2 regions of the Micromonospora sp. NPDC047467 genome follow, and region 2 is predicted to be linked to the other one. Evidence: riboswitches for the same ligand, from Rfam matches in the RefSeq annotation. Region 2 holds a riboswitch; the other holds the start of a gene.
The links. A riboswitch is a leader RNA that binds a small molecule or an ion and turns the genes downstream of it on or off. The one in region 2 is predicted to bind cobalamin.
Positions count from the first base shown of each region.

Region 1: linked by a shared signal. The riboswitch ahead of ABZ780_RS23335 (ribonucleoside-diphosphate reductase subunit alpha) and the one ahead of metE (5-methyltetrahydropteroyltriglutamate--homocysteine S-methyltransferase) in region 2 are both predicted to bind cobalamin.

Region 1 is NZ_JBEYTO010000008.1:320,308-327,699, forward strand. Features, by position in the region: gene ABZ780_RS23320 (GH92 family glycosyl hydrolase) at 1-652, shown strand, start outside; gene ABZ780_RS23325 (ROK family protein) at 730-1,824, opposite strand; gene ABZ780_RS23330 (MFS transporter) at 1,866-3,092, shown strand; cobalamin riboswitch at 3,179-3,396, shown strand; gene ABZ780_RS23335 (ribonucleoside-diphosphate reductase subunit alpha) at 3,587-5,905, shown strand; gene ABZ780_RS23340 (ribonucleotide-diphosphate reductase subunit beta) at 5,956-6,951, shown strand; gene ABZ780_RS23345 (glycoside hydrolase N-terminal domain-containing protein) at 7,038-7,392, opposite strand, start outside.
Region 2 is NZ_JBEYTO010000008.1:37,661-45,052, forward strand. Features, by position in the region: gene ABZ780_RS22150 (DUF6615 family protein) at 87-992, shown strand; gene ABZ780_RS22155 (IS6 family transposase) at 1,215-1,904, shown strand; gene ABZ780_RS22160 (copper resistance protein CopC) at 2,024-4,087, opposite strand; cobalamin riboswitch at 4,321-4,534, shown strand; gene metE (5-methyltetrahydropteroyltriglutamate--homocysteine S-methyltransferase) at 4,650-6,899, shown strand; partial or broken gene ABZ780_RS22170 (cobalt transporter) at 7,124-7,392, opposite strand, start outside.

The sequences.
Region 1 (7,392 bases), 280 kb from region 2:
GGAGGGCACCTACACGGTGCACGTCACGGCGTGGGACACGCTGGCGAGCAGCACCACGGCCTTCACCGTGACCGTCGCCCGGGGCGGATCCCAGCCGACGATCGCGCTGTCGAAGGCCGGCACCGTCACCACCGGCGACGCGATCACCGTCGACGGCAGCGGGTTCGCCGCCGGCGAGCAGGTGACCGTCAGCGTCGGCACCGACCCGTCCCGGACCACGACTGTCGCGGCCTCCGCGACGGGAACGGTCCGCGCCTCGGTCCCGACCTCGGGCGACGCGCAACCCGGACGGTACGCCGTCACCGCGACGGGCGCGTCCACTCGTACGCCGGCCACGGCCACCGTCCAGGTGACCGGGCGGGCGGAGGCGCCGAGCTACCAGCCTCGGGTGGCGCTGCTGAGCACTGCGGCTCCGCGCGGGACGTCGATCACGGTCGACGGCTTCGGGTTCGCGCCGAACGAGACGGTCACCATCACCTTCGGCGACGGCCTCGCGGGCACCACCGTGCGGGCGAACGGCGACGGTGTGATCTCCGGCGCGACTGTCGTCGTCCCGGGTGCGGCGAAGGCGGGCGCGACAAGCGTCACGCTCAGCGGCGCCACGTCGGCGACGACGGTGTCCCGGCCGTTCACCGTCACCGGCGCGAACTGAGCCGGGGGTAGCGCAGCCGCGTGGGGCGGGCCGTGACCACGGCCTGCCCCACGCGGCTCGCCGCGGGCAGAACAGCTCTAGAGCGGGGCGAGATCCGGAACGCCGTAGTGCTGGTCGAGGACCTGCATGGCGGCGCCTGCGGCGATCACGTCCGCGCCGAGGCTGGACAGGGTCACGTCCGTGGTGAGCCAGTCCGCGCGGGGCACGTCGGTGTGCACGGCCTCCTCGACCGCCGCGAGGTAGGTATCCGCGTGCCGCAGGAGGTCGGCGCCGGCCAGCACCACGCGGGAGAGGTCGAGGGTCTGGAGCAGGTTGACCACGCCGACCGCCAGGACGCGGGCCGCCCGCTCGATGTCGCCGGCCTCGGCGGCGTGGTGGTGCACGATCTCCAGGCATCCGTGCCGCCCGCAGACACATGGCGGCCCGTCCAGGGCGACGACGGTGTGGCCGAACTCCCCGGCGTTGGTGTGCGCGCCCCGGTGGGCCGTGCCGCCCAGCCAGAAGCCCCCGCCGATGCCGGACTCGACCATGATGAGGACCGCGTCGCCGAACGTCCCGCCGTGCCGCCATGCCTCGGCGGTGATCCCCGCGGTGACGTCCTTGTCGAGATGCACGGGCAGGCCCAGGTGCGCCTCGGCGAGTTCGCGCAGCGGGATGTCGTGCCAGTGCCGCAGCCCGTGGGCGTCCCGGACCAGGCCCCGCGCGTGGTCCAGCGGGCCGATCATGCCGATGCCCACGCCGGTCAGCCTGCCCCGCAGGTCGGTGCTGCCGGGTATCGCGTCGATGCCGGAACTCAGCGCGTCGAGGAGCTGCGCCGGGGTGAAGTCGCCGGGCAGTGGGCTGACCGTCGAGTGGTGCACGGTGCCGGCCAGGTCGACCAGGACCAGCCGCAGCGTACGGCGGGCGACGTGGGCGCCGATCGCGTACCGGCTGTCGGGGACGAGTTCGTAGACGATCGCCGGCTTGCCGATGCCGGGGCGGCGGACGCCGGCGGGACGGATCAGGCCGTCGGCGGTCAGGCGGGCGATGACCTTGGAGACCGCCTGGGGTGTCAGGCCGGTGGCGTCGACCACGGTCGACCGCTCGAACGTCCGCACGGTACGTCCCACGGCCATGACCAACGCCTGGTTGTAGCCGCGCAGGAAGGTGACGTCGGCTGTGGTGCGCGTCATCTCACCACCCTATTACGCAACGCTGTTGCTAAATTCGCTCGGTGCATGCACTGAGCAGAAATCGACGCCTGGGGGCGGTTCTCGCGTTGGCGCTGGGCGGTGTGGCGGTCGGCCTCACCGAGTTCGCGGCGATGGGCCTGCTGCCCGACATCGCACGCGGCCTGCTCCCGCAGCAGTACGCCGAGTCGTCGTCGGACGCGGTGGCCCGCGCCGGGTGGACGATCAGCGCCTACGCGCTCGGCGTGGTGGTGGGCGCGCCCCTGATCGCCGCGCTGACCGCCCGACTGCCGCGCAAGAAACTGGTGCTCGGTCTGCTCGTCCTCTTCATCGTCGGCACCGTCGCCTCGGCGATCGCGCCGACGTTCGACCTGGTGCTGGTGGCCCGGTTCGTCGCGGCACTGCCGCACGGCGCGTACTTCGGCGCGGCGGGTCTGCTCGCGGCGGCCCTGCTCGGCCCCGGCAACGAGGCCCGGGGTTTCGCCGCCGTGCTCGGTGGTCTGACCGTGAGCAACCTGGTGGGCGTGCCGGCGGTCACGCGGCTCGGGCAGGCGGTCGGCTGGCGAGCCGCGTACCTGGTCATCGCCGGTGTGTTCGTGCTCACGCTGCTGGCGGTGCTGGCTGTCGTTCCGGAGGTCGTGGCGGCCGTCGACGCCTCGCCGGCCGCCGAGTTGCGGGCCCTGCGGACCTCGCAGGTGTGGCTCGTGGCGGCCACCGGCTCGGTGGGCCTCGCCGGTCTCTTCGCTGTCAACACCTACCTCGCGCCGGTCACTACCGACGTCGCCGGCCTTTCGGCCACGACCGTGCCGTGGGTGCTCGTTGCGGTGGGCCTGGGCATGACAGTCGGCAACGCCCTGGGCGGTTGGCTCGCGGACCGGGACCTGCGCCGGAGCATGTACGTCGGTTTCGTCGCCATGATCGTCAGCATCGCCGTCTTCGGCCTCGTCGCATCGAACGGCGTCGGCCTGTTCGTCGGTGCGTTCCTGGTGGGCGCGACAAGCCTCTACCTGGGGCCGGTCCTGCAGGCGCGCCTGATCACTGTCGCGCCGGGCGCGCAGTTGATGGGCGCGGCGATGAGCCAGTCCGCCATGAACATCGCCAACAGCCTCGGTGCCGGGCTGGGCAGCGTCGTCATCGCCGCGGGCTTCGGCTACCTCGCGCCGGCCTGGGTGGGCGTGGTCCTTGCGATTGCCGGCCTGGGCCTGGCGGGGATCAGCTTCTCGGTCGAGCGACGCACGCGGGCCGCGGAGACAGTCGCACTCGCGGGCTGACCCGTCGATCGATGGTGGTGGGCGTCGGTGCCGCCGACACGCCGACGTCGACATGTGGGGTGTGACAAACGCTGCTGCCCCTATATATGGTGTCGAGCGCAGCTGGTTCGGCCGCTCGTTCGGAGTGGTCGAGGCAAGAGGGAACCCGGTGGGAATCCGGGACTGTCCCGCAGCGGTGAGTGGGAACGACAGCCGTCATCGGCACTGGGCCACCAATCGGCCCGGGAAGCGACGGCCAGTAGGAGACCGGCGAGCCCGGTCGTGCCCACGAGTCCGAAGACCTGCCAGCGCGCCGCGTACCCGCACCCGGGTGCGCGGCGGTCCGAGGCCGCGTGGGACGGCTGACGCCACCTGACCCACGCCCAGCGTGGCGTCCGCCGGTGTCTGTCTCCTCGCGTCCGAGGGCCATCTGGTCTCGAACTCGCGAGGAGTGAGTGGTGACAGTCACCGAGGTAGCCCCGGTCAGCGGCGAGACGGCGCTGCGACGGACGCCGATGCAGGTCCGCAAGCGCGACGGCGCCACCGAGCCCGTGGACGTGAACAGGATCGTCCGGGCGGTCGAGCGGTGGGCCGACGACCTGGCCGACGTCGACCCGATGCGCGTGGCGACCCGCACGATCAGCGGCCTGTACGACGGCGCGACCACGGCCGAGCTGGACCGGCTGTCCATCCAGACCGCGGCCGAGATGATCGGCGAGGAACCGCAGTACTCGCGCCTGGCCGCCCGGCTGCTGTCCGGCTACGTCGACAAGGAGGTGCGTCGGCAGGGCGTCACCTCGTTCAGCGCGTCGATCCGGATCGGCCACGCCGAGGGCCTGATCGGCGACGGCACCGCCGCGTTCGTCGCGACGCACGCCGAGATGCTCGACGACGCGATCGACCCGGACGGCGACCGGAGGTTCGAGTACTTCGGCCTGCGCACGGTGTACGACCGGTACCTGTTGCGTCACCCCACCAGCCGGCTGGTGCTGGAGACCCCGCAGTACTGGCTGCTGCGGGTGGCCTGCGGCCTGTCCCGTACGCCGGACGAGGCGGTCGGCTTCTACCGGCTGATGTCCAGCCTGGCCTATCTGCCCAGCTCCCCGACGTTGTTCAACTCCGGCACCCGGCACACGCAGATGTCCTCCTGCTACCTGGTCGACTCGCCGCGCGACGAGCTGGACTCGATCTACCAGCGGTACGCGCAGGTCGCCAACCTGTCCAAGTTCGCCGGTGGCATCGGCATCGCGTACTCCCGGGTCCGGTCCCGGGGCGCGCTGATCCGTGGCACCAACGGGCAGTCCAACGGGATCGTGCCGTGGCTGCGCACGCTGGACGCGAGCGTCGCCGCGGTCAACCAGGGCGGCCGGCGCAAGGGCGCGGCCTGCGTCTACCTGGAGCCGTGGCACCCGGACGTCGAGGAGTTCCTGCAACTGCGGGACAACACCGGCGAGGACGCCCGGCGTACCCACAACCTGAACCTCGCCAACTGGATCCCGGACGAGTTCATGCGCCGGGTCGAGGCCGACGAGATGTGGTCGCTGTTCGACCCGCACGAGGTGCCGGAGCTGCCCGACCTGTGGGGGGAGCGGTTCGACGCCGCGTACCGGGAGGCCGAGGCGCAGGGCCGCTACGTGCGGCAGGTCCCCGCGCGGGAGCTGTACGGGAAGATGATGCGGACCCTCGCCCAGACCGGCAACGGGTGGATGACGTTCAAGGACGCCGCCAACCGGCTGTGCAACCAGACGGCCGAGCCGGGCAACGTCGTGCACCTGTCCAACCTCTGCACCGAGATCATCGAGGTGTCCAGCGACGCCGAGACTGCGGTGTGCAACCTGGGCTCGGTGAACGTCGCCGCGCACCTCACCGCCGACGGCATCGACTGGCATCGGCTGCGCGCCACGGTCCGCACCGCCGTGACGTTCCTCGACCGGGTCATCGACATCAACTACTACCCGACCCCGCAGGCGGCGGCGAGCAACCCCCGCTGGCGGCCGGTCGGGCTCGGGCTGATGGGCCTCCAGGACGTGTTCTTCGCGCTGCGGCTGCCGTTCGACTCGCCGGCCGCGCGGGAGCTGTCCACCCGGATCAGCGAGGAGCTGTACCTGACCGCGCTGGAGACCTCCGCCGACCTGGCGCACCGCTTCGGCGCGCACCCGGCGTTCGGGCAGACCCGGGCCGCGCGGGGCAACCTGCAACCCGACCTGTGGGGCATCGAGGGTACGCAGACCGCGCGCTGGGCCGCGCTGCGCGAGCGGGTGCGGGCGAACGGGCTGCGCAACTCGCTGCTCGTGGCGGTCGCCCCGACGGCGACCATCGCCTCGATCGCCGGGTGCTACGAGTGCGTCGAGCCGCAGGTGTCCAACCTGTTCAAGCGCGAGACCCTGTCGGGTGAGTTCCTCCAGGTCAACACCGCTCTGGTACGCGAGCTCAAGGCCCGTGGCCTGTGGACCGACCGGACCCGGTCGGCGATCAAGCGAGCCGAGGGGTCGGTGCAGGGCATCACCGAGCTGCCGGCCGACGTCCGGGAGCTGTTCCGCACCGCGTGGGAGCTGCCGCAGCGGGCGCTGATCGACCTGGCCGCCGCTCGTGCCCCGTTCATCGACCAGTCCCAGTCGCTGAACCTGTTCCTGGCCTCGCCGACCATCGGCAAGCTCTCCTCGATGTACCTGTACGCCTGGAAGGCCGGGCTGAAGACCACCTACTACCTGCGTTCCCGCCCCGCCACGCGGATCCAGCAGGCCACCGTCGCGGTCCTCGCGCCGTCGACGACCGACGCGGACGCGCTGGCCTGCTCGTTGGAGAACCCCGAGTCGTGCGAGGCCTGCCAGTGACCGCCGCCGACACCACTACCGACACCGTCACCGACACGAGGACCACGCACATGCTGCTCGACCCCGGGATGGACCTCACCCTCCGCCCGATGCGCTACCCGCACTTCTTCGACAGGTTCCGCGACGCCATCCGCAACACCTGGACGGTGGAGGAGGTCGACCTGCACGCCGACCTCGCCGACCTCGACAGGCTCTCGCCGGCCGAGCGGCACCTGGTCAGCCGCCTGGTCGCGTTCTTCGCCACCGGCGACACGATCGTCGCCAACAACCTGGTGCTCAACCTGTACCAGCACGTCAACAGCCCGGAGGGCCGGCTCTACCTGTCCCGGCAACTGTTCGAGGAGGCCGTGCACGTCCAGTTCTATCTCAACCTGCTCGACACGTACGTCCCCGACGAGACCGAGCGGTTCGAGGCCTTCGCCGCCATCGAGAACATCCCCTCGATCCGACGCAAGGCCGAGTTCTGTTTCCGCTGGATCGACTCCCTCAGCGACCTACGGGAGCTGCGAACCCGCCAGGACCGGCGCACGTTCCTGCTCAACCTGATCTGCTTCGCCGCCTGCATCGAGGGGCTGTTCTTCTACGGCGCGTTCGCCTACGTCTACTTCCTGCGCTCCCGGGGTCTGCTGCACGGCCTGGCCTCCGGCACCAACTGGGTGTTCCGCGACGAGTCCATGCACATGGCGTTCGCGTTCGACGTCGTGGACACCGTCCGCGCCGAGGAGCCGGACCTGTTCGACGACGACCTCGCCGACCAGGTCCGTCAGATGCTCACCGAGGCCGTCGAGTGTGAGGTGCAGTTCGCCGAGGACCTGGTGGGCCACGGCGTGCCCGGCCTGACCCTGGCCGACATGCGGGAGTATCTCCAGCACGTCGCCGACCGCCGCCTCGCCCAGCTCGGCATCGCGCCGCACTACGGGTCGTCCAACCCGTTCGCCTTCATGGAGTTGCAGGACGTGCAGGAGCTGTCCAACTTCTTCGAGCGGCGGGTGTCGGCGTACCAGGTCGGGGTGACGGGCGCGGTCGCCTTCGACGACGACTTCTAGCCGGCGGTCTGCGCGTGGGGCTCGGCCACCCGCCGCCCGGTCGGCGGGTGGCCGAGCCCCGGCTCCCGCGCGGGGGTATCGGCGACTCAGCTCGTGGTGCAGGTGAGGCTGGTCGGCGGGTTGTTGGTGCCGTTCCAGGCGCCGGTGAACCCGAAGGTGGTCGAGGCGCCGGCGGCGAGCGCGCCGTTGTAGGCGGCGTTTGTCACGCGGACGGCCGATCCGTTCTGGGTGTGGGTGCCGCTCCAGAGCTGGCCGATGGTCTGCCCGTTGGGGAAGGTCCAGGAGACGGTCCACCCGTTGATCGACGTGGAACCGGCGGTGACGGTCACGGTGGCCTGGAAGCCGCCGGCCCACGAGTTGACGATGGCGTAGGCGGCGGTCGCCGACCCGGACGGCGGGGGAGTGGTGGCGGACGGCGTCGGGGTGGGAGTGGGGGTGGGC
Region 2 (7,392 bases):
GCCGGGAGGGGGCATGGTTATGCGGGCACCATGATCTCGTCGATGCCCCCGAGTAGTTGTTGGACGCGTGGTGGTTTGCTGAGTGCGTGATCGAGCGAAGCTCTCTGCGGCATATCGGCACTAATGAGGACGTTAGACACCTCGTCGGCATACTCAATGATCTCGCTGCCCAAACGTGGTACAAGGTGTCGGTCGGACCGTCGCGGGGTCTAGCCTTCGGCGAGGAGTCGCTTACCGACCACAACCTGTTCGAGCTGGATCGACGAGCTGCTCCGATCGAGGTCTACAAGTTCGACAAGGCCGAGGAGCCCTACAATGGCGCCGACTTCGAGTGGTGGATAGGAAGCGATGACACGCACTGGCTTGGGCTACGATTCCAGGCCAAAAAGCTTGACGATGATGGCATCTATGCCCAGCTCGGCCACCGCGTCAGGGGTCGTCGGCAGTACGAGCTGCTGCTCGAGCAGGCACAGAGGGATAATATCTGGGCGTTCTATTGCTTCTATAACGGCTGGCCTGGCTCGTGGCCGGAGGGCGTTTCCAACGCCGGCTGCCGAAACCGCAGCAAGCCGGCAGTGCCACTACCGCATGGCAGTGAGCAAATGGGATGCGTGCACGCTTACCTTGAGGACTTCGGCTGTGCGATCGCGCCCGCGAGTGCCGTTGCCCGCCGTCACCAGGGAGAACCCCGGAACGGCCGTAGGGCGTTGGAGGAGCACCTACGCTACAGCCGGCCATGGTCGCATCTGTTCGGCGATCGCAAGAAGGACCTTGGGCTGCCAAGTCAAATCGTGCGGGAACTCCCGGCTCAACTGTGGAACTGGGCGCGTGCGGCCTCGGACGTCGAAGGTAATGGCCGATTTGAGAGCGGGCTTCCAGAAGGACGGGGCGTTCATCAAGAGCTCCCAACCTGGCTGCAAGCACGACGGGCGGGCACAACGAGTCGAGAAGGCTACCGACCTGCGGTCGCCGTTGTCTTCAACGTGAGCTAACTTGATCTTTAACCCGTTCGGCGTGGACGGGGATTCGCGGTCTTCGTTTTCTTGGTGCCCGGTTGGTTGGTCTTCTTGGTGGTCGCGATGTGGACGTCGTGGCGCGGGGTGGGCTGGGTGTTGCGGCGGCCGGGTGGCCGTCCAGGGGCTCTGTTGCATTGAGTGTCGGCAAGATCGAGGCAGACTTGAGCAGTGCAGTCATCGAGCCAGCCTGACCCGTGGCTGCCACCGAAGTCGGCGTTCGCCGGGTTCCGGTTCCCGCCAGAGGTGATCGTCGTCGGGGTGCGCTGGTATCTGCGGTTCAACCTGTCCTATCGCGATGTGGAGGAGTTGCTGGTCGAACGTGGCGTGGGGGTCGATCACGTCACGGTGTTCCGGTGGGTGCAGCGGTTCACGCCGCTGTTGGCCGACGCCGCTCGCTTCTGCCGGCACTCGCCAGGCGACAGGTGGTTCGTTGATGAGACGTACGTCAGGGTGAACGGTGTTTGGCGGTATGTGTACCGGGCGGTCGACCAGGACGGGCAGGTCATTGACGTGCTGGTCTCGGCCCGCCGGGACGCCGGCGGCGCCCGGCGGTTCTTCCGACGGGCGCTGTCGACGTTGAAGGTGACACCCGTGGAGGTGGTCACCGATGCCGCCGCGGTCTACCCGGGCGTGCTCGACGAGCTGATCCCGTCCGTGTGGCGCCACGTCGAGCAGTACGCCAACAATCCGATAGAGGCTGATCACAGCCAGCTGAAACAGCGGTTGAGACCGATGCGCGGGCTACGAACGGACAAGACAGCACAGGTGATCATCGCCGGCCACGCCTTCAGACAGAACCTCCGCCGTGGCCACTACGAACTCGCCGTCGACGCCCCGCCCTCTCTGCGGGTCGCTGCGGCGTTCGCCGAACTCGCCCAAGCGATCTGACCACGGACCCGACACCCGGCTCAACAGTCCGCCGATCCGATACCGCAACGGCGCCGTCTCAGTCGGGCGACGAGGGCGCCAGTTCCCGTAACGGGGAGCAGTAAATAACCAACCTTCGATCAGGGCACGTCGATCGTGTATTCGGCGGTGTGCACCCTCCCGTCGACCTGGAAGTCGAAGAAGGCCCGGTAGCGGCCGGAACTCGGGCTGGTCAGCCAGAACTGGACGGTTCCGTCGATGAGTTCCTGCTCAGGGTGAACATGCACGTATCCGAGGTCGCCCTCACGGACGACGACCAGATGCCCGTACGCGCCCAGGTATCGCTCCAGCTGCGCAGGCGTGGTTGTGTCGGCGCGGCTGATCCGAAATTCCATCGGCGCTGTCACGCCCACCGTCGGCGTGCCGGTCATCGACACCGCGTACGGACCAGCCGTCGCCTGCGCCTGCGCCGGTGGCAGCGCGGCGGGGGTGTGCGCGCCGGGCACGGTGTGGTCGACGCCCAGCACGAGAGGCACCTGAGTGCCGTTGGCCGCGGTGACGGAGAAGTCGGCGTAGACGCGGTAGCCGCCGGGCCGGGCCAGCGTCAGGGGGACGCTCCAGGTGCCGTCGGGTGCCATTGTCGGATGCAGGTGCTGGTAGCCGCTCAGGTCGCGGCCCACCACGATCATGTGCAACGGCTTGTCGTGGACGACCGCGAAGCGCGTCGCCGGCTGCCGGTCGGTGCCGACGATGCGGAAGCGGTAGTCGGCGCGTACCCCGACGGGTTGGGTTCGTTCCAGCGGTTGCAGGGTGTACCCGCCGGCGCTGACCGTCGTCCCGGTGACCAGCGACTCGCCTGTCGCGCCGTCACCCCGGTGCGTGTGCGGTCCGGTGCCGGCCGGGTGTTGGTGTCCGTCGTTCGCGGACAGCGCGGGATCCGAGGCGGCCGGGCCGCCCGCCGGGGGCCGGGTGGTGCCGGCGGCCGGGGTCTCGGTGCCGCTGATGCGGGCCAACCCGAACCCGGCGAGCAAGGCCAGCACCAGCCCACCGACCAGCAGCGCCAGGTGAGTGTTGCTCAGCCCGGACCCGGGTGTCACGGTGGCGGGGTCCGGGTCGGGCCGTGCTCCGGAGTGGACGGGCGGTCGAGTGTCCGTCGTGGCGGGGGCCGTCGCGTCCTCATCGGTCGGATTTGGATCGACCGCGACGCCCGTGCGAGCCACGACGACCGCGGTGTCCTTACGCGCGGCCGGCACGGTGCTGGGCCGGCGCTTACCGCCCGTGCTCTGCGTACCGTTGCCGGTCGCCGCACCGGCCTTGCTCCCGGACGTCTCGCCGTTGCCGGCCTTGCGCCCGGCGGTCTTGCCCGCGCCGGTCCTGCCGCCGCCGGTCTTGTTGATGGGGCGAGCGCCGGCGCCGCGACCGGGGGCTGCCGACGAGGTACGGCCCCGGCCGGTGGGTCTGCCGGTGGGAGCCGTCCGCCGATGCCAGACGACGAATCCGGCCACCGCCGCTGCGGCCACCGCCGCCATGCCGGCCCAGGCGAGCGCTCCCGGACCGTTCTCCTCTGCCGAGTCGGTCGATGGGGCCGCGACTGCGGACGGCGGTACCGCCGTCTCGGCGGCTACGGTCGGCACCGCCGAGACCTGCCCGGATGATCCGTGTTGCTCCGTGGCGGCCAACAGCGCAGGGTCCGGCTGGGTCGTCGGAGGGCGCCACCCCTGCGGCGCTGCCGTCACCCGCCCGTTGTAACGGAAGGTCAGGGTGCCGCGCACGGTGTCGCCGTCCGAGGCGACCGACAGGTAGCTCACCGAGTACTGGCCTTTGGCCGGTAGGTGCGCGACCGCCACCGTCGCGGGGAACCCGGTCGTGTACTCACGTGGCTCGAACTGGCCGTTGACCAGGAAGTATTCCCGTACCGGCTTGTCCAGCGGCTTCGGCTCCCCGTACGACCAGCCGTTGTCGACCCGGATGCCGCCCGGGGCGGTGATGGTGAAGAACGCGTTGGCTGCGGCCTTCTCGGTGAAGTACAGCTGCACCGACGTCAACGGCTCGCTCACCGTGGTACCCGCCGCTGGCGTGGACATCGCGAGGGTCCCGTGGGCTCCGGCGGGTTGGGCGGACGCGAGCAGAGCGACCGCCGAGGCGAGGAGGAGCGCGAGGAGGCCCGAGAGCGCCCGCACCGGAGTCTGAGGGAGACGGCGCATCTGAATATCTTCGCCGTGGTGAGACTTTTTTCAAGAGGTGCTGGACTTTTTCCTCAGATGACAAAAGTCGGCCATCTCTCGGGGTCGTCCACTCGCTGCCGTTGACGACGACCGCGACCGTGGCGATTTCCTGTTCTACCCTGGTCCCTCTCGTGTTGCGTGATGTTGGGTTCGCCACCGTGGAACCGTCCCGACAGGCGGGTTCACCGCCGCCGGGGTGTTCGCGAGCCCTTACGATAGATAACGGTGTTGGTTCGCCGAGGCCCGATCGGTCGCGGCGTCGTAAGAGGGAACCCGGTGCGAAACCGGGACTGCCCCGCAGCGGTGAGTGGGAACGACCGCCGTCATCAAGCACTGGGCCGCGAGGTCTGGGAAGCGACGGCCAGTAGGCGACCGAACAGGTCACGCCCACGAGTCCGAAGACCTGCCAGCGCCGCGCACACCACCCCGGTGTGCGCCGCCGACGGTCTCTAGGGACGACCGGGGCGGAAGCCGGTGCGTTGTCGTACCCCTTCCTTCCCGCTGTCTCCTGGGTCCTCGGGCACTTCGAGGGAAGGAACCCATGAACACTGCATTCGGTCAGAGCACCGTGCTCGGCTATCCGCGTATCGGCGGCAACCGTGAGCTGAAGAAGGCGGTGGAGGCCTACTGGGCGGGAGGTATCGACGCCGAGGGGTTGGAGACGACCGGCGCCGCCCTGCGGGCCGAGGTCTGGCGGGCGCTTCGGGACGCAGGTCTGGGCGCGATTCCGTCCAACACGTTCTCCTACTACGACCACGTGCTCGACACCGCCGTGGCCGTCGGCGCGATCCCGCAACGTTTCTCCCGCCTCGGTCTCTCCGCGCTCAACACCTATTTCGCGATGGCCCGTGGCGTCGACGCCGAGCCGGCGCTGGAGCTCACGAAGTGGTTCGACACGAACTACCACTATCTGGTACCGGAGATCGGTGACGACACCGCTTTCGCCGCGAACCCCGCGAAGGCGCTGCGTGAGTACCGGGAAGCCCGTGAGCTGGGCATCGAGAGCCGTCCGGTGCTGGTGGGACCGGCCACGTTCCTGCTGCTGGCCAAGCCCACCGACGGGAGCGGTGAACCGTTCGATCGGCTGACGGACCTCATCGACGTGTACGCCGACCTCCTGCGGACCCTCGCCGAGGCTGGGGTGCAGTGGGTACAGCTGGACGAACCCGCCTACGTCAGCGACCGCAGCCCCGCAGAGATCGCCGCCCTCCGCGACGCGTACACCCGGTTGTGCGCCGTGCCGCAGCGGCCGAGGATCTTCGTCGCCACCTACTTCGGGGAACTCGGTGACGCGCTGCCCGCTCTGCTGAACACGCCAGTCGAGGCGATCGGGTTGGACCTGGTTGCCGGGCCCGGCAACCTGCATCGGCTCGCCGGAGCGGGTCAGCTACGTGGTAAGACAATCGTCGCGGGGCTCGTCGACGGACGTAACATTTGGCGCACCGACCTGCGAGCGGCGATCAGCTCCGGTGCCGCGGTGACGGGGCTCGCCGACCACGTCGCGGTGTCCACCTCGTGCTCGCTGTTGCACGTGCCGGTGGATCTGTCCGTCGAGACCGCCCTTGATCCGGACCTGCGCGACCGCTTGGCTTTCGCCCGGCAGAAGGTTGATGAGGTCGTCCTGCTGGGTCGGGCGCTGCGCAATGGCACCACGTCCCTGCCCGCGCAGCTGCCGCCGGCCCCGGCGACGTGGCACGACGACAGCGTGCGAGGGCGCCTTGCCGCGTTGCGGGGCACGGACCGGCAACGCGGCGCCTACCCGCACCGCGCCGCCGCACAGCAGGCCCGGCTGAACCTGCCGCCGCTGCCAACGACGACCATTGGCTCGTTCCCGCAGACCGACGAACTGCGCCGGGCCCGCGCCGCGTACCGGGCTGGCCGGCTCAACGAGGTTGGTTACACCGAGCGGATGCGGGCTGAAGTCGAGCGGGTCATCCGACTTCAGGAGCGGTTGGGTCTGGACGTGCTGGTGCACGGCGAGCCCGAACGCAACGACATGGTCCAGTACTTCGGCGAGCAGTTGAGCGGGTTCGCCGCCACCGAGCACGGCTGGGTGCAGTCCTACGGCTCCCGCTGCGTACGCCCACCGATCATCTACGGCGACGTGGCCCGCAAGACACCCATGACGGTCGGCTGGTCCACCTACGCCCAGTCGTTGACCGACCGGCCGGTCAAGGGGATGCTCACCGGTCCGGTGACGATCCTGGCCTGGTCGTTCGTTCGGGCCGACCAGCCGCTCGGCGACACCGCCGACCAGGTCGCGCTCGCCTTGCGTGACGAGTGCCGTGACCTCGAAGCAGCCGGTATCCGGGTGATCCAGGTCGATGAGCCGGCCCTGCGTGAGACGCTGCCGTTGCGCAAGGCCGACCAGAAGGCGTACCTGGACTGGGCTGTCGGCGCGTTCCGCCTGGCGACCTCCGGCGTCGCCGACGACACCCAGATCCACACCCACCTGTGCTATTCGGAGTTCGGGGAGGTCATCACCGCCATCGACGCTCTCGACGCCGATGTCACCAGCATCGAGGCATCCCGCTCGAAGATGGAAGTCCTTGATGACCTCGCCGCGATCGGATACCGCCGGGGTGTCGGCCCCGGGGTGTGGGACATTCACTCTCCCCGGGTGCCCTCGCATGCCGAGGTCGTCGAGGCGCTACGACGGGCAGTGGCGGCGGTCCCCGCGGAGCGGCTGTGGGTGAACCCCGACTGCGGTCTCAAGACCCGCGGCTATGCCGAGGTTGAGGCATCTCTCGAACACCTGGTCGTCGCTGCCAACGAGCTTCGCGACAGGTGAGGGCCGTGCCGGGCGGACCATCGACTGGTCCCGCCCGGCACGTCGGCACGGTGGCTTCGGTAGTGATCCGACGCGCCGCTCACGGCCGGCACGTTTCGCCACCACCTGCAGCGAATGTATGGGTCTGCGGCACCGATAGGTGACATCCGAGTTGGCTTGCCCTGGCGGCGGGCATGCCGGACGGCGGTCATCCAATACCGCGAACGTTAGTGGTCGAGGCAGTCGCTACGCCGCTGCGCGCCCGACAGTAACGGCATCACCGCGAGCGACACCGCGGCCAGGGCCAGACCGATCGTGGAGTGCTCCGCGCGGTCGGCGCCGACGAGCGCGCGTACCGACTCGACGGACACGTACGCGGCGAGGGCGAAGAACGACAGCGCGATGATCCGCAGGGCGGTGCGTTCGCGGCGTTCGTGGTTGGGGCCGGAGAACTGCCAGGCGACGGCGCCGGCCGAGGCCACCTCGATGACGGAGTCGAGCCCGAACCCGATTA